DNA from 4 places in the Anoxybacillus kestanbolensis genome. Region 1 is predicted to be linked to each of the others. Evidence: riboswitches for the same ligand, from Rfam matches in the RefSeq annotation. Region 1 holds a riboswitch; each other region holds the start of a gene.

Evidence for each region. A riboswitch is a leader RNA that binds a small molecule or an ion and turns the genes downstream of it on or off. The one in region 1 is predicted to bind S-adenosylmethionine.
Region 2: linked by a shared signal. The riboswitch ahead of BO219_RS11920 (acetamidase/formamidase family protein) and the one ahead of BO219_RS00410 (bifunctional homocysteine S-methyltransferase/methylenetetrahydrofolate reductase) in region 1 are both predicted to bind S-adenosylmethionine.
Region 3: linked by a shared signal. The riboswitch ahead of metK (methionine adenosyltransferase) and the one ahead of BO219_RS00410 (bifunctional homocysteine S-methyltransferase/methylenetetrahydrofolate reductase) in region 1 are both predicted to bind S-adenosylmethionine.
Region 4: linked by a shared signal. The riboswitch ahead of mtnW (2,3-diketo-5-methylthiopentyl-1-phosphate enolase) and the one ahead of BO219_RS00410 (bifunctional homocysteine S-methyltransferase/methylenetetrahydrofolate reductase) in region 1 are both predicted to bind S-adenosylmethionine.

What each region holds. Positions count from the first base shown of each region.
Region 1 covers NZ_MQAD01000001.1:66,039-71,612, reverse strand. Annotated here, with positions in the region: gene metH (methionine synthase) at 1-344, opposite strand, end outside; gene BO219_RS00410 (bifunctional homocysteine S-methyltransferase/methylenetetrahydrofolate reductase) at 337-2,184, opposite strand; SAM riboswitch class I at 2,254-2,355, opposite strand; gene BO219_RS00405 (YajQ family cyclic di-GMP-binding protein) at 2,446-2,937, opposite strand; gene BO219_RS00400 (BMP family lipoprotein) at 3,105-4,070, shown strand; gene BO219_RS00395 (methyl-accepting chemotaxis protein) at 4,083-5,574, shown strand, end outside.
Region 2 covers NZ_MQAD01000025.1:196-5,769, forward strand. Annotated here, with positions in the region: gene BO219_RS11915 (bifunctional ADP-dependent NAD(P)H-hydrate dehydratase/NAD(P)H-hydrate epimerase) at 141-1,691, opposite strand; SAM riboswitch class I at 1,906-2,014, shown strand; gene BO219_RS11920 (acetamidase/formamidase family protein) at 2,218-3,522, shown strand; partial or broken gene BO219_RS11925 (pyridoxal-phosphate dependent enzyme) at 3,828-4,115, opposite strand; gene BO219_RS11930 (DUF4183 domain-containing protein) at 4,301-4,684, opposite strand; gene BO219_RS11935 (DUF4183 domain-containing protein) at 5,275-5,574, shown strand, end outside.
Region 3 covers NZ_MQAD01000013.1:14,840-20,413, reverse strand. Annotated here, with positions in the region: gene BO219_RS08700 (alpha/beta hydrolase) at 1-282, opposite strand, end outside; gene BO219_RS08695 (gamma carbonic anhydrase) at 365-895, shown strand; gene BO219_RS08690 (phosphatase PAP2 family protein) at 969-1,487, shown strand; gene metK (methionine adenosyltransferase) at 1,532-2,737, opposite strand; SAM riboswitch class I at 2,858-2,966, opposite strand; gene pckA (phosphoenolpyruvate carboxykinase (ATP)) at 3,140-4,726, shown strand; gene BO219_RS08675 (N-acetylmuramoyl-L-alanine amidase) at 4,842-5,574, shown strand, end outside.
Region 4 covers NZ_MQAD01000003.1:47,185-52,758, reverse strand. Annotated here, with positions in the region: gene BO219_RS02035 (ZIP family metal transporter) at 1-136, shown strand, start outside; gene BO219_RS02030 (1,2-dihydroxy-3-keto-5-methylthiopentene dioxygenase) at 149-685, opposite strand; gene BO219_RS02025 (methylthioribulose 1-phosphate dehydratase) at 698-1,306, opposite strand; gene BO219_RS02020 (2-hydroxy-3-keto-5-methylthiopentenyl-1-phosphate phosphatase) at 1,303-1,959, opposite strand; gene mtnW (2,3-diketo-5-methylthiopentyl-1-phosphate enolase) at 1,959-3,179, opposite strand; SAM riboswitch class I at 3,240-3,347, opposite strand; gene BO219_RS02010 (pyridoxal phosphate-dependent aminotransferase) at 3,437-4,609, opposite strand; gene BO219_RS02005 (carbon-nitrogen family hydrolase) at 4,706-5,500, shown strand.

The DNA of each region.
Region 1 (5,574 bases):
AAGCGAGGGTGATCGCTCGTTGTATATTTTTCAGCCGCTCGTTTGGCGAGTTTCGCTGCTTCAATGTTTAATTCAAGCGCTAAATGCCCGAGGTTGTATTCGTCTAAGACGATGCGGGTCGCGCCAAACGTATTTGTTTCAACGATGTCCGCCCCTGCGGCGAAATATGCTTCGTGAATATGTGAGATGACATGAGGGGCGGTGAGCGTTAAATATTCGTTACATCCTTCGTACGCTTCCCCGCCAAAATCGTCCGCCGTTAAATTGGCCGCTTGAATCATCGTCCCCATCGCGCCGTCAATAATTAAAATTTTTTTCTCAAGCTGTGCAAATAAACTAGCCATAGTAAACCGTCCTTTCTTTTGCGAGCCGTTCTTTTTCATGAATGTAGCGAACGAGTTCGACTGTCATGTCGTAGCGTAAAAACGGTGTAATTAAATAAATGCCTTGGAATAAATCGAATGCTGCGTCGATAAGCGATTTGGCGATTGCCAATCCTTCTTTTGTTGCTTGAATCGGGTCGTTGGCACAAGCGGCCATGCGAGCGCGAATGTCATCAGACAATGTAATGCCCGGCACTTCATGGTGTAAAAAGTCGGCGTTGCGCGCGCTTGTCAAAGGCATAATGCCGATGTAAATCGGTGTTGATAAATGCTTTGTCGCTTCATAGACGTCTTCAATTTGTTTTTCGCTATAAAGCGGTTGTGTTAAAAAATAATGGGCACCACATTCAATTTTTTTCTCGAGCCGTTTCACCGCTTTATCTAAATGGCGCACGTTCGGGTTAAAGGCAGCGGCGATCGAAAAGTTCGTTTTTTGTCCGAGCGGTTTGCCCGAATACGAAAGCCCTTCGTTAAATTGCCGAATTAACGAAATAAGGTCAAATGACGATAAATCGTATACGGACGTTGCCCCCGGAAAGTCGCCGACTTTCGATGGATCGCCGGTTAAAGCAAGCACATCGGTCATGCCGAGCGTATGAAGCCCCATTAAATGCGACTGTAGGCCGATTAAGTTGCGATCGCGGCATGTAATGTGAATGAGCGGGCGCATGTTCAGTTGTTGTTTGACGATCGTTCCGACAGCGACGTTGCTAATGCGTGGTGTCGCCAGCGAGTTGTCGGCGAGCGTTAGCGCATCAATATGTGCTTCTTTTAACGCTTTTGCGCCTTCTAAAAATTTCGTTAAGCCGAGTTTTTTCGGCGGGTCAAGCTCGACGATAATTGACCGACGCATGCGCGCGATGTCAGCTAGGGAAGGTGCAGATGTTTGTTCCGCTTCTTGAACGGTGATTGTATGCCGCTGTTTGACTTCCTTTTTATATACAGGTGTGCGGTCAGAAAGGGCGCGAGCGATGGCGGCAATATGTTTTGGCGTTGTGCCGCAACAGCCGCCGATGAGGCGCACCCCTTGATCGCGAAACGCACGAGCGGTTTCTTCAAAATATTGTTCGCTCGTTTCGTAAACGAATCGCCCGTCGCGATATTGCGGCAAGCTTGCGTTTGGGTATACAGATAAAAAGGCGCGCGATGGAATCGGCACTTCTTCAAGCGAGCGCAACATATGATATGGGCCGAGATGGCAGTTTAAGCCGACGACATCGGCGCCAAGCTGTTCGAGTTGATACAGCGCATCTGCAAGCGGCATGCCATGTTGTAAGACGCCAATGTCGTGCAATGTGACGTGGGCGATGATCGGCAACGTTGTTTCTTGGCGAGCGATGGACAGAACAGTTTGCAATTCTTCAAAATCGTAATACGTTTCAAGTAAAAGCCCATCAACATTTTCGTTTAACAAGACGTACAGCTGTTCACGAAACGTTCGTTTCACTTCTTCAAGGGAAATCGTACTTTTGTTTGTGCTGCGCAATCCTCCGATCGTACCGAGCACGTAGGCGCGTCCTTTTGCGGCTTGTTTCGCAAGACTGACCGCTGCTTCGTTTATTTTTTTTACGTCATCTTGTAGCCCGTAACGCGCCAGTTTGACGTAGTTAGCGCCGTATGTGTTCGTTTGAATGATTTCAGCACCTGCATCAATATACGCTTCATGAATATGAACGATTTCTTCAGGTTTTGTGACGTTTAATTCTTCAAAACAACGATCGATGCCGTGTGCATATAATAACGTGCCCATCGCTCCGTCCGCGATGACGATGCGTTCTTTTAAGTCATTTAACAATCCCACGTCCATTCCTCCATTTCTCCGTTTAAAGTAAAAAAGTCTTCCTCATAAGAAGAAGACGTGAAGCGCTCCTTCTTATCTTCCAAGCGAATCGCTTGCTGGACTTAGCACCTTGACGATCGTCAGGTTGCTGAAGGTTCATCGGGCCAGTCCCTCCCCTTCTCTCGATAAGACGTTGTATGAAGTTATTCATAAATGTAACTGATTTTTTAGAAATATTCAACTATTTTTAATTAGAAAAGAAAAAGAAGGCAGCGCGCCTTCTTAACGGTAGTTGACGAATTGGACGTCGATCGGTAAATCTGCTTCGCGAATCGCGGCGATTACTTTTTGCAAATCGTCTTTACTTTTGCCGCTGACGCGAATTTGGTCTTCTTGAATTTGACTTTTTACTTTTAACCCTGTATTTTTAATGATTGTGTTAATTTTTTTCGCGTTGTCTTTGTCGATGCCTTGAACGAGTTTCGCACGCTGGCGCACCGTTCCGCCAGACGCAGCTTCCACTTTTCCGTATTGAATGTTTTTTGTAGGGACGCCACGTTTAATAAGTTTGCCGATGAGCACATCTTTCAGTTGTTCAAGCTTAAATTCATCGTCAGAAATGAGAATAAGCTCATCTTTTTCAAGCGAAATGTCGCTTTTGCTCCCTTTAAAGTCGTAGCGGTTTTGAATTTCTTTTAACGCGATGTTGACGGCGTTTGTGACTTCCGACAAATCGACTTTTGACACGATATCAAATGAACTTTCTTTTGACATATTGATCACCTCGGCATAAATTCGTTGTGTTTCCATTATAGTCGATTGTTGGCATACGAACAACTTTACAAAATTTTTATATATAAAAAGTAAACAAAACGTCGAACGATGTCGATATAATAAATGAAGTGAGATTTAATCGAATAGTAAGGAGATGAGGAAATTTTATGAAAAAAGTATTTTCACTCATCGTGGCAATCGTTTTGCTCGTTGCCGCAGGGTGTTCACAAACGAGTTCCTTTCAACCGAAAGAGCGAATAAAAGTGGGCATTATGTTGTCGGACGTCGGACTCGGTGATCAATCGTTTAGCGATTCGGCGTTTAAAGGATTGATGAAGGCGCGTGATGAACTTGGCGTCTTTTTTGATTATCGCGAGTTAAAAGAAACGGGAACGTATGAAAAAGGGCTAACGGAACTTGTTGAAGCTGGAAACGATCTCGTCATCGGACTTGGGTTTATGGTGCAACAAGATTTAGAAAAAGTCGCGAAAAAATATCCGAAACAACAATTTATATTAATTGATGCGGTGTCTGATTTACCAAACATCACTTCGATTACGTTTAAAGAAGATGAAGGAAGCTTTTTAGCGGGCGTCGTCGCTGGCATGTTGACGAAAACGAACAACGTTGGCTTTGTTGGCGGAGCGGATGTACCTTTAATTCGCAAATTTGCAAACGGCTTTATTCAAGGGGTAAAAGCGGTGAAGCCAGAAGCGAAGGTACAAGAAGTGTACGCAGGCAATTTCGGTGACGACAAGCTCGGAGCAAACATCGCAAAACAAATGATTGCTGCTGGCGCAGATGTGTTGTATGCGGCGGCTGGGTTTACAGGCGTCGGGGTGCTACGCGAGGCAGAGATGAATAAAAAATATGCGATCGGTGTCGATAGCGACCAATATTTTTATGCGGAAAAAGCGGTTGTGACATCGATGTTAAAAAATGTCGATGTGGCGCTATATACGGTTATTCAACAATATGTCGAAAAGAAAGAAGTGCCTAAAGGGACGGTCGAACTCGGCTTAAAAGAAAACGGTGTTGATTTAGCACCGATTCGCGTTGTGACATTCACTCCAGAACAACAAGCAACGCTTGAAAAATGGAAAGAAAAAGCGACGAACGGCATCGCACAATAAAGGAGGGATACGATGTCCATTAAACAGCGATTGTTATTTCATTCATTAGCCACGCCAGTTATTGCGGGCGCCATTATTGTGTTTATTATTATGAATATGCTGTCGATTCAATCGTCCAATCAAGATTTTGTGCCACTCATGATGAAGGCGCAACATTTACAAGCAGAATTGAAGGCGACGAAGCAAAGTTTAAGCAACTATGCGTATAGCCCGACAGAAGGGAATAAACAAGAAGTGCTTGTTCATTTAGCGGAATCGGAAAAGCTACTTCAAGCGTTAAATAAAGGATTAACTCAACCGTATTTCCGTTCTGCACTTGAACAGGCGAATAAAAAATTTGCGGCGCTTGATGCGGAATCGAAAGCGGCACTTGATGCGCGAAATGTAGCGGAAATTCGCCGCCAATCGATGCGGGCAGAAGGAGTATTAAACGACATATACGTCGTGAGCACGTATGTCGCTGAATATTATACGTATATGCAACAAACGTTACAAAAGCAAATTTCAGGCGTCATTACCATTTCGCTCGTTGCGATTGTCATCGTGTTATTGTTTGCTGGATTTAGCGGATTCCGTCTAACGCAAAAAATTACAACGCCGCTCAAAAAAATTGCTGAAAACGCGAAGCAAATCGCAAGCGGCAATTTGCGCATCGAGCCTGTGAAATATAATGGGAAAGATGAGCTTGCTGATTTAAATGCAGCGTTTACAACGATGGCTGATCAACTAAACGGTTTGCTTCAGTCGGTCGATACAGTAAGTAAGCAAGTCGAGACGTTTGCGAAAGAAATTGATGAAGAAACAAAAATGTTAACAGAAATTAACAATCAAGTCGCTGTCTCGACGAATGAATTATCCGCTGGGGCGCAAAGCATTTCGGAAGACTTGCAAAGTGCAGTACAGCTCATTGAACGCATGGAAGGAACTGTACAACAAAACGTTGCGCGTACGGAACAAGCGGCGCGTTATAGTGACGAAGCGGTAGAAGCGATTGTGCACGGTCAAGCAGCGTTAGCAGAACAAAAAGCATTTATTGATGAAAATGCAAAGGCGACCGCCTCAATCGAACAATCGACGGAACAGTTTGCGACGTATGCAAGCAAAATTGAAGATATGGCAAAAGCGGTATCTGATATTGCGACACAAACGAACTTATTGGCGTTAAATGCAGCGATTGAAGCAGCACGAGCAGGAGAAGCGGGGAAAGGGTTTGCCGTCGTTGCTGAAGAAGTGCGCAAACTTGCAGAAGAATCGTCGAAAGCGACAAATCAAATTTTTGAGATGGTGCAGCTCATTCAATCGGGGTTAACGAATGTGACCGAGGCGGTTCGCCGTGGGGTAAATATTGCGGAAGCGCAAACGAAAGCGATTGAGATGACAACCGATGCGTTTGCACAAATTGAAAGTAAAGTACAACATATTACAACAGACATGCAAGCGCTTGTGATCGGTATGGACGAATCGAAAGAGCTTGGTAAAAACGTCTTGCAAAACGTCGAAAGCA
Region 2 (5,574 bases), on a different contig from region 1:
CCGCACAGAGGAAGAACTTCACTTATTAAAAACACATAATTGACAAATAAGACTGCCCTAAAAGCAAGCATCGAAATGAAAAATAGACCTCGCTTGAACGGCAATGCTCGGAAGAGGTCTATTTTTCGTATTCATATACTTCATCTTTGTTTCTGATACGAGGCTCCCTTTTTATAAAGTGAAAAAAGTGTTTGCGGAATGGCCTCGATGACATCTGTCGCAAGCACATCCATTGGTGAATGCTCCTTCTCGACGAGCGCATCCGCCGCTTTTCCATGCACGAACACGGCATTGCAAATTGCTTCTTGAATGTTGTCGTGCTGCATGATAAACGCAAGAATGATTCCAGTGAGTACATCGCCGCTTCCGCCTTTTGCTAACGCTGGATTTCCGCTTGTATTCACGTATTGCTTTCCATCTGGAGTCGTGACAATGGTGTAAGGTCCTTTTAACACAAGGTAAACACCATTGCTCATTGCAAATTGCTTTGCAATGCCAAAACGGTCTCTTTCGACATCGTCAATGGAAACGCCAAGCATTCGCGCCATTTCTCCAGGATGCGGCGTTAAAATCGTCGCTTCTGTTCGTTCACGTATTATCGAAACATAATCGTTCCAAAAATATAACGCATCCGCATCAAGAACGACTGGAACATCTTGGCATAGCACCTTTTGGACAACACTTTTCGCTCCCATCGTTCTCCCCATGCCCGGTCCTGCGGCAATCGCGTCAACATCCAAGGTGATCAAATCGATTTCCCCGGCAAAGCAGCCGTTCAACGATGAACACGGATGATACATCACCTCTGGAATATGGGTGGCGACAACGGGATAAACATCATCCGGAACAGCCATTGTCAGCAATCCAGCTCCGCTTCTTAAAGCCGCTTTTGCGGTCATAATGACAGCGCCTGTCATATTTCGCGAGCCGCCAATTACAAGCCCTTTTCCATAAGTACCTTTATGGGACGAACGCTTTCTTACCGGCAGCGTTCTTGCAACAGCCGCCTCACTCCATAGTCGGCGAAACTCGGCATTTTTTTCTAGAGAAAGCGGCGGAATACCAATATCGACTACGATTAATTCACCATAGTAATCAGCTGTTGGAAAAGTATATGCACTTAGCTTTGGATATTGAATCGTAATCGTTACATCCGCCTGAATCGCTGTTTCCACCGCTCCGCCGTCCGCCGGAATTCCGCTTGGTACGTCAATGGCATACACAACAAGCTCCTTTGCTTCGTTCACTTTTTCAATGATTTCTTTATATGGAGAGCGCAATGCCCCATTTATGCCAATTCCAAGCAAAGCGTCAATGATCACGTCATAATGACGTAATTGTTCGATAAATTCCTTCTCATTTCCTATGTAATTCTTTACTTCATATCCCGAATTTTCATAGATTTCAAGTGCTTTTTTCGCCGCGCCTTTTACTTTTTCCTTTGGCGGTATTAACCATAAATCCGTCGTATAACCATAACTCTTTAGCACCCTCGCAACAACAAACCCGTCGCCGCCATTGTTTCCTGTTCCTGCTAATACAGCGACGCGCTGAGCAGGTTGAATTCGTTCCAGCAAAACTGTAGCGACAGCTTGTCCGGCATTTTCCATCAACGATTCTTCACTCATGCCGATTTGCTGAATGGTATATCGATCAATCGCGTACATTTCTGAAGCAGTCACAACGCGCATGAAGATCACCCCGCAAATTTTTAATCTCATACAAGTATTTTAAATCACTTTTTCCTATTACGTATAGTTTACTAACCATGTTGACGTTCTTCCCTGCCTATATGAAAAACTCGTTAAAAAATTTTTTTCTATATACACCAAGAATGTAAGCGTTATCTTCCGTTGACATAGATAAAAATATATTATTATTGTTGTAAAAATTGAATACGATCACCGCTTATCAAGAGTGACCGAGGGAACAGGCCCTATGACGTCCGGCAACCTCCTTATAACAGGAACGGTGCCAAATCCTGCAGAATGGCTTTCATTCTGAAAGATAAGTCGTGTACAATAGATACCCGATGGGGCCGTCCGAAAAGTAGTATTTAATCCCGAAATCTAAAAAAAGCAAACCAAAAGAATGCTGTAAAATCAACATTCTTTTGGTTTTAATTTTGGCGGATTTTCAACTAAAATTGATACATTTGGCTTATTCCCTTATAATTGCTATCAATAAGTAAATATTTTTTTAAATGGGGGAGAAAATATGGAAGCGAAACAAACGGTATTTGTGAATGAATTTACGAATGGGATTTTAGATCCCAATGGTGAAATGCTTGGACCTGTAAAAGATGGCGGGTATATTATTGCTAATACTGCTCCTGGGTGTTGGGGACCGATGATTACACCTTGTATCCGTGGCGGTCATGAGGTAACTAAACCTGTTTTTGTAGAAGGAGCAGAAGTGGGAGACGCTATTGCCATTAAAATTAAATCAATCCGTGTAACTTCAATCGCCACTTCATCGGGAAATGATAAGCCGGTAGAGGGAAGATTTTTAGGGGATCCATTTGTTGCTGTAAAATGTCCTAAATGCGGAACGCTATATCCGGAGACTAAGATTGAGGGAATAGGCCAAGAGGCCATTCGTTGTGCAAATTGTGGTGCAGATGTATCACCATTTGAATTTACTAATGGTTATACGATCGCTTTCGATTCCAACAAGAATATAGGAGTTACTTTGCATAAAGAGGCAGCAGAACAGATTGCTAGAGAAGGTCGCTATTATATGGCGACACCTGATAATTCAGTACAAAATCCGATTGTAACATTTGCTCCGCACGATTTGGTTGGAACAGTTGCAAGAGTTCGCCCATTCTTGGGTCAGCTTGGTACGACACCTGCACGGCCTTTACCAGATTCCCATAATGCCGGGGATTTTGGTCAGTTTTTAATAGACGCTCCGCATGAATATGCTATAACACGGGAACAATTAAAAGATCGTACCGATGGACATATGGATATTAATCGGGTACGGGAAGGCGCTGTTCTCATTTGTCCTGTAAAAGTGCGAGGCGGTGGTGTTTACCTCGGGGATATGCACGCTATGCAAGGAGATGGTGAAATAGCAGGGCATACGACTGATGTAGCCGGAATAGTAACTCTTCAAGTGAAAGTCATTAAAGGTTTAAATATTGATGGTCCTATTCTTTTACCTGTAGAAGAGGATCTTCCTTATCTGGCAAAACCTATTACTAAGAAAGAAAAAGAGATGGCACTTGATATAGCGGAACAATGGGGTGTAAAAAAATTAGAGGAATCCCTCCCTATTTCCTTTATTGGAACGGGGGCAAACTTAAATGAAGCAACTGAAAATGGTTTAAAAAGAGCCGCCGAGGTTTTAGGGATTACGGTTCCGGAAGTAATGAATCGGGCAACGATTACAGGTTCTATCGAAATTGGTAGACATCCAGGCGTAGTAACGGTAACGTTCTTATGCCCTGTAAAATATCTAGATAAGATTGGCATTACTCAATTAGTACGCGATCAATATCCCCATTCTTTAGGGTAGTTTATATAGAATCACATGGTAGTCGTAATTATGTCAGGGAAGTACTTAACACAATTTAATGCAAGAACAGACAGCTATTGTTGTTCTTAGGAACAAGCAAAATTATAAAGATACCCCATACCGCGATGAAGGGGTATGGGGTTGTTTTTTGTACATTTCTTATTTTATACAACCAAACGGAACTTTTCTAAATGTCGAATCATTTCCTTTCCAATTTCAATGGAAGCAGTTGCGGCTGGAGAAGGGGCATTTAAAATATGAATAGAACGGTTGCCATACGAACAGTGCCTGGCACCGTTTGATTGAATCGTGCAATCCATGCCAAACATTGCACAAGCTGTCGCTGTGGCGACACCGTGCTGTCCCGCACCTGTTTCAGCGATTACGCGCTTCGCCCCCATTCGTTTCGCAAGCCAAATTTGTCCGATGACATTATTAATCTTATGTGAACCGGTATGGTTTAAATCTTCGCGTTTCAGATAGATTTTTGCTCCGCCTAACCGCTCGGTAAGCCGAGCCGCAAAAGTAAGCGGATTTGCACGGCCGACATACTCCTTTAAGTAAAATTTAAATTCTTCGTTAAACTCGTGATCGATTAGAACGGGATAAATATTATTGGTAGAAGGATTATTTTACAGTTGACTGACTTCACATTCTTTGCCTGCTTAATTAGAATGAGGAAGAATTGGAACGAATCATAAAAATAAATCCTTTCTAGGTGTATGACGAAAATTTGTCTACCTGCTAGAAAGGAAAGTATGAAAAGAGAATATATCATTTAAATGCCTGCTTTTATCGTAATAAATTGAAGAATGATCGGAGCACCCGCCATTGGAGTGTCAGCAGACTTTAAAGTCAGCATTCCTTCTTGAACTTCATATAGGTTTTTAGGTTGTAACACTCCATTGATAAATAAATTAATAAACGATACCTTCGTCGGGTCTAATATTCCTTTATTTCCATATTCAACTAATTCATCCGCATTCGTATAAACTGTTTTTATTCCGTCTGATATAGCATTATATTGGTAAGTATCCACTTGTAAAACTTGAGGGGGAATTTTAATAGTAAAGCAAATTTGAACGATTGATGTGGTGTTTATCCAATCATAAACTTTTGGAACAGCAATGATATGTTTCTGATATTTATTATCTCGTTTCATTGATACCACCCAAATTGAAAATTTAGTAAATACACCCTATTTGAAATAAGGCGATAAATTAGAGTGAAACACTCCTTTCTTCCCGCAATAAAAGATTTCAAAACACACTTTCCCCATATGCGACATCTTTTTAAGAATGGAATTGTGCAAATGGATTTATACATTATATGCAAAATGAATAAATAAAGTGAACATGAAGCTAGATTAAATATAATAAACGATTCATTTCATATTTTTCAATCACTGGCACAGATTCATCATTTTTTGCATTTTATTTTTACTTTTTACGAACTATATATAATTTTCCAACATATTTAAAAAGCGAGCCGAACCCTGGTTGATTTTCATGTTTAATTCATATGTTCAAAGTTTAAGTTAGAGTTATATATGACAAACGGCTAAAGCAATTCATGTAAATCAGTCATATTATAAATTGAAAATGTTTTTGATAATCAACAAATGTAGACAACATCTATACACGTCAAACAACTAATCGATTTTTCTGACATATCAGATGTCATCTTACATTTGATTTTTATTATCTTAAACATTCAAATCAATCAATTTTTCAAAGAAAGGGGGATACACATATGGCTCTTCAACTCATGAAACTTTTCGTTTCTGCTTCCACGACAACGGATGCAGTACCAACCGACACAAGATTTTTCTATGTTACAACAGCAGAAACAGCTGCGGGCTCGACATTAACAATCGATGCAGCAGATTTTTTTCAAGATGATGGAACAGCCGCTACAACTCTACCAACTTTAGCAGCCAATAATAGTTACTATAATGTTTATATTAACGGTGTTTTACAAATGGACGATATCTCGACATATACACCAGGTGCCACAACTGTCGGATCGCTTGCGATTAATGTTCCTGCTGGC
Region 3 (5,574 bases), on a different contig from region 1:
GACGAGCCCACCCATGCTGTGACCGAGTAAAAAAACAGGCTGTTCATACACGCTTGCTTCATGCACCCAACTGGCAACCGCTTCGATATATTCGTCAAAGGAATCAATATGTCCTCTTCGACTGCGTGATGTCGTTCCTTGCCCTGGTAAATCTCCTGCAACAACATGAAAACCGTGCATGCGAAACATTTCAATAAGCCATTTATATCGTCCATGATGCTCAGCTGCACCGTGAACGATCACAATCGTTCCTTTTGCATTTTCTCCTTCCCATTTCCACATATACACCCCTCCTTTATGTTTACGAATAGCCGAAAAATTTGTACACTAAATATAACAAAACGAAACGAAAGGGACGAGTGAAATGATTTATCCATATAAAGAACACACACCAAACATTGCACGTTCTGCTTTCATCGCCGATTACGTCACTATTACAGGTGATGTAACAATTGGAGAGGAAACGAGTGTTTGGTTTAACACTGTCATTCGTGGAGATGTCGCACCAACGATCATCGGCAACCGTGTAAACATCCAAGACAACTCTGTCCTTCACCAAAGCCCAAACAATCCACTGATCATTGAAGATGATGTCACCATCGGACATCAAGTCATTTTGCATAGTGCGATCATCAAAAGAGGCGCACTCATCGGCATGGGTTCGATCGTCTTAGACGGTGCCGAAATTGGTGAAGGTGCGTTTATCGGCGCTGGTAGCCTCGTTCCACAAGGAAAAAAAATCCCGCCACGCACACTTGCATTCGGTCGTCCTGCGAAAGTGATTCGTGAATTAACTGAAGAAGATGAGCGTGAAATGGCACGCATTCGTCGCGAATATGTCGAAAAAGGACAATATTATAAATCACTTCAAGTAAACAAACCACGCGACAAATAAGCGTGGTATTTTTACATTGTTTTATTATTGACTTCACATATGTATTTTATCATAAAATCAGGGGGATTTGCTTATGTTACGAAAATGGTACGATTGGGAGTGCAAGTTATTTTACAGCATTAATCGTTATTTTGATCAAAAATGGCTAAACACCTATTTTCGTTCAATTACACACGTTGGAGGGGCTACATTTTCAATTACATCGGTTATGCTAGCCATTTGGCTATTGCGGGATGAATGGCGCGATACTGCTATCGCAAGTGCGATCGCCTTAGCACTTAGCCATATTCCTGTCGCAATGATGAAAAAAATATATCCTCGCAAACGACCGTATATTTCACTACATAAAACGAAAGTAACAAAAAACCCATTAACTGACCATTCATTTCCATCAGGACATACGACTGCAATATTTTCTGTCATCGTTCCGTTTTTACTATACGCTCCAGCGCTTGCTGTTTGTCTTTTACCTATTGCTGTTAGCGTTGCCGTGTCGCGCATTTATTTAGGGCTTCATTATCCGTCTGATGTACTTGCCGGTTGTATGCTCGGTACGCTATTTGGTATTGCTTCATTTTCTGTTCTTACTTAAAAAATAGGAAAGGAGAGCTACATCTTGTAACTCTCCTCTTTTCCTTACTTCGCTAACTGTAACGCTTGTTGTTTTAACGCTTCCGCTTTATCTGTACGCTCCCAAGGAAGGTCGATATCTGTGCGACCGAAGTGACCATAAGCTGCTGTTTGCTTATAAATCGGGCGACGGAGATCGAGCATTTTAATAATGCCTGCTGGGCGAAGGTCGAAGTTGTTGCGCACCACTTCAATTAATACATCCTCAGATACTTTGCCTGTGCCGAACGTGTCGATTGAGATCGATACAGGTTGCGCCACACCGATCGCATATGCTAATTGCACTTCACATTTATCCGCAAGACCTGCTGCGACAATGTTTTTCGCTACGTAACGAGCCGCATATGCTGCCGAGCGATCTACTTTCGTTGGGTCTTTTCCTGAGAAAGCCCCACCGCCGTGACGAGCATAACCACCGTAAGTGTCAACGATAATTTTGCGTCCTGTTAACCCTGCGTCACCTTGTGGACCACCGATGACGAAACGACCTGTTGGGTTAATGAAATATTTTGTGTTTTCATCGATCAACTCCGCTGGAACGACAGGTTGAATGACATGTTCTTTAATGTTGCGCACAATTTGATCTTGCGTAATTTCTGGATGATGTTGTGTGGAAACAACGATCGTATCAATGCGTACAGGTTTGCCGTTTTCATCATACTCTACTGTCACTTGCGTTTTTCCGTCCGGGCGTAAGTATGGTAAAATGTCTTCTTTACGCACTTCTGCTAAACGGCGCGCAAGTTTATGGGCAAGTGAAATTGGAAGCGGCATAAGCTCTTTCGTTTCGTTGCACGCAAAACCAAACATTAATCCTTGGTCTCCTGCACCGATCGCTTCGATTTCTTCATCTGTCATTTGTCCTTCACGAGCTTCTAACGCTTTATCAACACCCATCGCAATATCTGGAGATTGTTCATCAATGGATGTTAATACGGCGCACGTATCTGCGTCAAAACCGTATTTTGCACGCGTATAGCCAATTCCACGAATCGTTTCACGGACAATTTTCGGAATGTCTACATATGTAGATGTTGTAATTTCTCCGCTCACTAAAACAAGTCCTGTTGTTACACTCGTTTCGCACGCAACACGCGCATTTGGATCATTTGCTAAAATCGCATCTAAAATCGCATCGGAAATTTGGTCACAAATTTTATCCGGATGCCCTTCCGTTACAGATTCAGATGTAAACAGACGACGTTTAGGCATTCAAACATTCCTCCTCAGTATAATGACAAATGATACGGTACTCATCCCTCTTATTATGGTCTATCGTGAAAAAAACCTTTCCCTCAGAGGAAAGGTTTTTGCATTTGTCTGCGCCTTTCACTCTTATCGTTCAAGGGCGTTCCCTTGCCACAGGTTAGCACCTTTTCACGTATGTGACGGTTGCTGGGTTTCATCGGGCCTGTCTCCCTCCACCAACTCGGGATAAGAGTATCCGTTCATTTCAGCATCATACCACATCCGTACGAAACGAGTCAACGTTTTTCTATATGGATTATTTTGAAATTAAACTGAAGAAAAATACAATAATTAGTATGGACTATTTATCAAAATGTGTTATACTTTTTACATAAAGATAAATCAAACAAAGGTAGGTTTTGTCCAATGAATTCCATTGAACTGACAAACAAATTATCAACACTCTTACAAAGGGATGGGGTTTTTCATAACTTATCTGTACCACGACTAGTAGAAAAAGTACTAACTCGGAAAGAAGGCATCCTAACTTCATCAGGAGCAATTTGTGCAACAACTGGAAAATATACAGGCCGTTCTCCAAAGGATAAATATATTGTCGAAGAACCGTCTGTGAAACATAAAATTGATTGGGGAACTGTCAATCAACCTATTTCTGAAGAGGTATTTGATAAGCTTTACAACAAAGTGATCGATTATTTAATGACAAAAGAAGAACTATTTGTATTTAATGGCTTTGCAGGCGCAGATCCAGCTTATCGTTTGCCGATTCAAGTGGTCAACGAATTTGCTTGGCATAACTTATTTGCTCATCAATTGTTCATTCGTCCAACAGCGGAAGAATTACAAACACATGAACCACAATTTACAGTCATTTCTGCACCAACATTTAAAGCTGATCCATCTATTGACGGCACGCGCTCAGAAACGTTTATTATCATCTCATTCGAGCGCCGCACTGTACTAATTGGTGGAACAGAATATGCTGGTGAAATGAAAAAATCCATTTTCTCTGTCATGAACTTTTTATTGCCAGAACAAGGAATCTTCCCGATGCACTGTTCAGCAAACGTCGGTCAAGAAGGTGATGTCGCGCTCTTTTTCGGTTTATCTGGTACAGGAAAAACAACGCTTTCTGCTGATCCAAACCGTCGCCTAATTGGCGATGACGAGCACGGTTGGTCAAACAACGGTGTTTTTAATATTGAAGGTGGATGTTATGCCAAATGCATTAACTTATCACGTGAAAAAGAGCCACAAATTTTTGATGCGATTCGCTTCGGCTCTGTATTAGAAAACGTCATCGTTGACCCAGACACGCGCATACCAAACTATGACGATGCAACATTAACTGAAAATACGCGCGCAGCATATCCGCTCGAAGCGATGGATAATATCGTGCAGCCGAGCGTTGCTGGCCATCCGCATACAATCGTCTTTTTAACAGCAGATGCGTTCGGCGTATTGCCGCCAATTAGTAAATTAACGAAAGAACAAGCAATGTACCATTTCTTAAGCGGCTATACGAGCAAATTAGCGGGCACAGAACGCGGAGTGACAGCGCCGGAAGCAACATTTTCTACATGCTTCGGTTCACCGTTTTTACCGCTTCCTGCAACGCGTTACGCAGACATGCTTGGTCAAAAAATTGACGCCCACGGTGTTCAAGTGTTTTTAGTAAACACCGGTTGGACTGGTGGTGGATACGGCGTTGGTGAACGAATGAAGCTATCGTATACACGCGCGATGGTAAAAGCAGCGTTAGAAGGAGAATTAAACAACGTAGAAACCGTTCAAGATCCTATTTTCGGTCTTCATATCCCGCTTCACGTTCCCGGTGTGCCTGATGAAGTGTTACAACCGAAAAGCACATGGGCAGATCAGGAAGCATATGAACAAAAAGCAAAAGAGCTTGCGGCGAAGTTCCGGGAAAACTTTAAAAAATTCACAAACGTTGATCCACGCATCGAAAAACTCGGTGGGCCAATCGCGTAAACAACAAAAGCTGCCTGTTTTGGCAGCTTTTTTCTTTTTTTATTGTTTCGTACAAACCATTTACGAAATTGGAACATATAGTAGTATATAAAAACGAACAAAAGGAGGCTAAAAAATGAACGAACTACTTGCTCTCCCCCAATTAAAAGATATACGCCATCTTCTCCCTACTCGTTCCGGACGTTCGTACAAAAAGACGACGATTCAACAAAAAACACATATTATTATTCATCATAGTTTAACGAAAACAGGTTCCGCATTCGCGTTTGCTAATTATCACGTTAGTAAAGGATGGCCCGGAATTGGATACCATTTTGTCATTGAACAAGACGGAACGATTCATTTTTGCAACGACTTAGAAACGATTAGCTACCATGTCGGCAATCATAACCCTTACTGCATTGGCATTTGTTTAACAGGTGATTTTCGCACACAACAACCGACGAATGAACAAAAACAATCGCTAAAAGCGTTATACAAAACACTTGTAAATATATTACCAAACTATAAAGATGTGAAAGGACATAACGAACTAAAAGGATACGAATGGAAGCAATGTCCTTGTTTTAACTATGCGCAAGTATTAGCAGAAAAAGAAAACATCGAAATAAAAGAAGACGTCAAACTGTATACTATCGAACAAGGGGATACACTATGGGCAATTAGTCAAAAAACAGGAGTAAGCGTCAAAACGTTATTGCGTCTAAATCCTGACGTCAATCCAAGAACGTTACAGCCTGGCCAACAAATTATCATTGAAAAACAAGTAAAGAAAGAAGCAACCAACCCTCCATCACAACCATCTAATCAAACACCGAAGCAACAAAATCCAATCGAACAACTGATTA
Region 4 (5,574 bases), on a different contig from region 1:
TGCGGCTGGTGCGATGTTGTTTATTATTTATAAAGAGTTAATCCCTGAAAGCCATGGCGACGGAAACGAACAATCATCGACGTATGCGTTTATTATCGGTTTGCTCGTTATGGTGTTTTTAATTGAAGCATTTTAAAAAGAAGGAGCGTTACGCCCCTTCTTTTTCTTCATACGGATGTGCCACCCAGCCAGATGGATCAATAAACAACCGCACCGCGACGACTTGGCGATCGTCCATTAACGTAAAGAAATGCGGGTTTCCTTCTGGTACAGAAATGACATCCCCTGCTTCAAGTTCAACGTCAAAGTAGCCTGTATTTTCGTCCCCTTTAATGACGAAAATGCCATGGCCAGCAACGATTGCACGCACTTCATCTTCTGTATGCGTATGCACTTGTTCAAATTTTTTCAATAGCTCTTCTAAATTTGGCGTTTGTTCGCACAAGGCGACGACGTCCCACGCTTGGTACCCTCTACGCTTCGCTAAATCTTCAATTTCTGTTTGAAACGTCGCTAAAATATCCGCCTTTTCTTCGTCTGTTAATACAAATTTGTTTTGAAGATGCGTTGGAAGTTTACTTGCATCCCAATGTTCGTACAACACCCCTTGCTTATTTAAAAACGTAGCGACGTTTTCCTTTCCTTCAATCACTTCACCTGTGTTGCGCACTTTAATAACTGCCATACATACTCCCCCTTATCGTTTTAAAAGTAGTAGTTTCACATAATATTGACATAAAAACTCGCATGCTTCTAAAAACTTTTTCGCTTCAAACGCATCTTTTCCCCATACGGTAATGCCGTGGTTGCGAATAAGTACCGCTCCGGCGTCCGCGTGCACATGTTTCGCAAACGCATCCGCTAACGTCGGAATATGGGCGAAATTCGGAATAATCGGAATACGAAATGCCGCATCTTCTTCCCATAATCCGAACGCTTTAATGAGTTCTTGATTTGTAAAAACGACTTCCCCTTCGTCACCGTACCATTCGGAAATAACGTTATTGTCAACGGTATGGACATGAAGCACACAACCAGCGTTCGTTTTATTGTAGATTTTAACGTGAAGAAGCGTCTCAGCTGACGGCTTTAAATGCGTCGCTTCGGCTGGCTGTCCGTCCGCACCGACGAGTAAAAAGTCTTCTGCTGTTTCTTTTCGTTTATCTTTTCCGCTAGCGGTCACAAGAAACGTAAGCGGCTCATCGCTCACCTTTAGCGACAAGTTGCCGCTCGTTCCCATAAACCAGTCGCGCTCCGCTAGTTCTCGTTTCACTTCCGCAAGTTCTTCCCATTTTTTTTGTCTCACACGATCACCTCGCTTTCTTGTAACGCGTCAATGACATCATAAAACGTCGTGAACGGTGTATGTGGCAAATGAAGCTCCCGGCATTTTTCAAGCAAAAAGTCGCGCGCGATGACGTAATCGGCTAGTTTCGCCGCCGCTAAATCGGTAATGGAATCGCCAATCACAATCGTTTTTGCCCCTTTTGGCGCGAGTTTACGAAGAAGCGACGGCTTGCAGCACCCGCATTCATTTTTGCAATGTTCATCGCACGCATACGGCCACGTAATGTGAATCGTTTCTCCGCTAAAGTCAGCGCTGTTACAAAAAATGCGCTCTTTTTCAACAAGTCCGTCTAACAGCGGATAAACGAAAAAGTCGATGCCGCCGCTCACGATATAAAGCGGAATTTCCCGTTCGTTTGTAAATGCGACAAAGTCGGAAAATCCGTCGCGAATGCGGGCAGTGTCAAGCAAAAATTGCACGATGTCTTCTTTTAGCGTCGTCGGCAATAGCGAAAACATACGTCCGACACCTTGTTGTACGGAACATCTTTGCGCAAGTACGTCATCTTTGATGGCCTCCCACTCGGGCGGAGCGAACTGTTTCATAAGCGCAATAATGTTGTCGTTTAACGTAATCGTTCCATCAAAGTCGCAAAAAATAATTGGCTTCATCAAGCGCTCCCCCATAAATCAAGCGCTTGTTGTAACGCTTCGTTTTCTTTTGCCGCATCATGAAGCGAACGACCAGCAAGCACCGCATCAACTGCGGCACGAAACGCTTGCCCGCCACCAATTGCCCCGCTCGGATGACCATGCACTCCGCCGCCTGCGTTAATGACGGAGTCGATGCCAAAATCGCGCACTAAAAGCGGCACAAGCCCCGGATGAATGCCGGCGGATGGCACAGGGAATGTGCGTAAAAACGGTTCTTCTTTCGTAAGTTCATGGGCAATCGCAACCGTCTGTTCTTTTTCAAGCGCGACACTTCCATACGGTGATGGGAAAAGCGAAAAATCCGCCCCGGCCATGCGCAATAGTTTTCCAAGAAGAAGCGCATAGCTAACTCCATATACGTGCGATGAGGCGATCGCGCCGCTAAACGACGGATGTGCCATAATCGGCAAGCGAATGTCATCGTCTTCACGAAGCGCTTGCAACACGTCAAGTCCGTATGTAAACACGTTAAACAACAACACGTCCGCCCCTAGCTCCGCCGCACGCTTCGCTTTGTCTTTTAGTTCAAACGTTTTACCTGTTAAATTGACCGCATATAACGTTCGATGCCCTGTTTGTTCGTACACCTCTTGTAGCGCTTGTTTTCCTGCGACAATGCGCTTTTCAAACGGCGTTAAGTCATTGTCAAATAAAATTTCATCGTCTTTCACGAGATCGACCCCACCGAGCGCTTGTAGTTTTAATTGTTCGGTGACGTATTGTAAATCACGCCCAATGACCGCTTTAAAAATGCTCATCACAAGCGGACGGTCAAAAACGCCAAGCTTTTCGCGTATGCCGTCAATGCCAAAGCGCGGGCCCGGAAACGCACGCTTCAGTTCGTCAGAAAACGTTAAATCAACAAGTTTAATCGTTCCGTCAAGCGACAATTTTCCAAACGTCGTCGTCAAAATCGCTGGAAAATCGGCGCTAAAATTGACGCTCGGATACGAAATGCGCACGAGGGCACGCTTTAGTCTTTTGCCAAAAAACGTATTGACCCGCTCATCTTCTTCGAGCTGTTCAATGGACTGAACAACGCCTTTATGTTTTTTCAACTGCTCTTGTTCAAGCTGCGGCAAATCGGTCCACGACCCGACAGTCAATCCAAGCGCAATCCCTTCCGCTTTTTTCACTAAGTCTTTGTCGTCATGAATCAAATATGTTGCGGTAATCATCTTCCCACTCCTTTACAAATAAAAAACCTCTTCATAAGAAGAGGCTCAATCGTTCGTCTCTTCTTATCTCTCAGCTCATTGCTGCGAGAATTAGCACCGTGCTTAACACTTGTTAAGTCGGTTGCCGGGCTTCATCGGGCTCGTCCCTCCACCTACTCTTGATAAGAATTCGCAATGTATAAAATTTTTCAAACAGTTCGTTTTTCACAAATTTAATTCGAATTATGACAGCACATGCCGATTTTGTCAACGATTTTTTAAAAAAGTTGCAACCGCCCGATGCGTTCCGCTGCTTCTTGAAGTCTTGCTTCGCTTGTGAGCAGCCCTGTGCGCACATAGCCTTCCCCATGTTCGCCAAACCCAATGCCCGGAGCGACCGCCACGTGCGCTTTTTGAAGCAAAAGGTCAGCAAACGTTTCCGACGTATAGCCGTTTGGCACCGGAAGCCAAGCGAAAAACGAACCTGCTGGCGCTTGCACATTCCAGCCGATGTCACGCAATGCATGAACGAACGTGTTTCTTCTTGCTTCATACGTCGCGACAAGCTCGGCGACGCATTGTTGCGAATCAAGTAGTGCGACTGCTGCCGCTTCTTGAATCGCCCCGAACATGCTGACGTATAAATGGTCTTGTAATACGTTGATCGCTTCGATCATGCTTTCGTTACCGACCGCAAAACCGATGCGCCATCCTGCCATATTGTACGTTTTTGAGAACGTATAAATTTCAATGCCGACGTCTTTGGCCCCTTCGACTTGTAAAAAGCTTACTGGCTTTTTCCCGTCAAAGCCGATCGCTCCGTATGCGAAATCGTGTACAACACCGATACGATGTTTTTCAGCAAACGAAACGGTTTGTTGAAAAAACGATTTCGTTGCGGTTGCGCCGGTCGGATTGTTCGGATAGTTTAAAAACATCAGTTTCGCCTTGCGAACGACATCTTTGTTTAGCTCCTCGTAATTAGGTAAAAAGCCGTTTTCCGCCCGTAGCGGCATCATTTCCATGCGCGCCCGCGCAAGCACGACCCCCGACCAATAGTCTGGATAACCAGGGTCAGGAACGAGCACAACATCGCCCGGATTTAATAAGCAAAGCGGCATTTCAACAAGCCCTGCTTTTCCGCCAAACAAAATAGCGACTTCTTTTTCAGGATCAATCGTCACGCCATACTCGCGTTTATAAAACGTCGCGACTGCTTCTTTCAAAAACGAATAGCCGCGAAATGGTGAATATTTATGATACATAGGCTTTGCTACCGCCTGTTGCATCGCGCTTACAATGTGCGCTGGTGTCGGCTGATCTGGATTTCCTTGTCCGAGATTAATGACATCATGCCCTTCGGCAATGACTGCGTTCACTTTTTGCACGAGCGAAGCAAAAAATTGCTTCGGAAGTTGCTGTAACAAGTTCGATTGCGGAAATGTTTTCATTTTTCACACCTACTTCACAAAAAGGTTGAAATTCTAGTCAAGAATCATATATCGTAAAAATCAAAATGTAAAGAAAATTTTTTTGAGGTGAATGAGATGAATATCGCTTGCGTACAAATGGACATTGCGTTTGGAGCACCGGAAAAAAATAAACAAACAGTCGTGCGCTACATGGAACAAATCGCGAAAGAAGCCGATGTCGTCGTTTTACCTGAACTATGGACGACAGGTTACGATTTAACGAGACTTGCTCATATTGCCGATGAAAACGGCGAACAAACGAAAGCGTTTCTTTCCGAACTTGCCCGCACGTATCATGTGCATATCGTCGGTGGATCGGTCGCGAAAAAAGTGGCGGACAACATAACGAATACGATGTATATCGTCCATCGAAACGGCGATGTCGTTTGTGAATATAACAAACTTCATTTGTTTAAATTGATGGATGAGCATGTATATTTACAAGCGGGAGAAACGACCGGGCTATGTTCGCTCGATGAAACGACGTGTGCGGGGGTCATTTGTTATGACATTCGCTTTCCAGAATGGATTCGCGCGCATACGCTAAACGGTGCGGAAGTGTTATTTGTCGTTGCGGAATGGCCCCTTTCGCGCCTTCATCATTGGCGCACGTTATTAATGGCGCGAGCGATCGAAAATCAATGTTACGTCGTCGCGTGCAACCGTGCAGGATCAGACCCGAACAACACGTTTGCTGGGCATTCGATGATTATCGATCCGTGGGGAAATATTCTTGCGGAAGGAAGCGAACAAGAAACGGTCATCAAGGCAACGATCGACATAAACGAAGTACAACGCGTACGCGCCCGCATCCCGATTTTTGCTGATCGTCGCCCAGACGTGTATAAAATTTTTGAAAAAAAAGATTGACAAACAAGCGAGAAGCGATGTATGATTCAAATCAAGCGAATTCACGAAACGTTTTCACTATTCAAAACATTCGA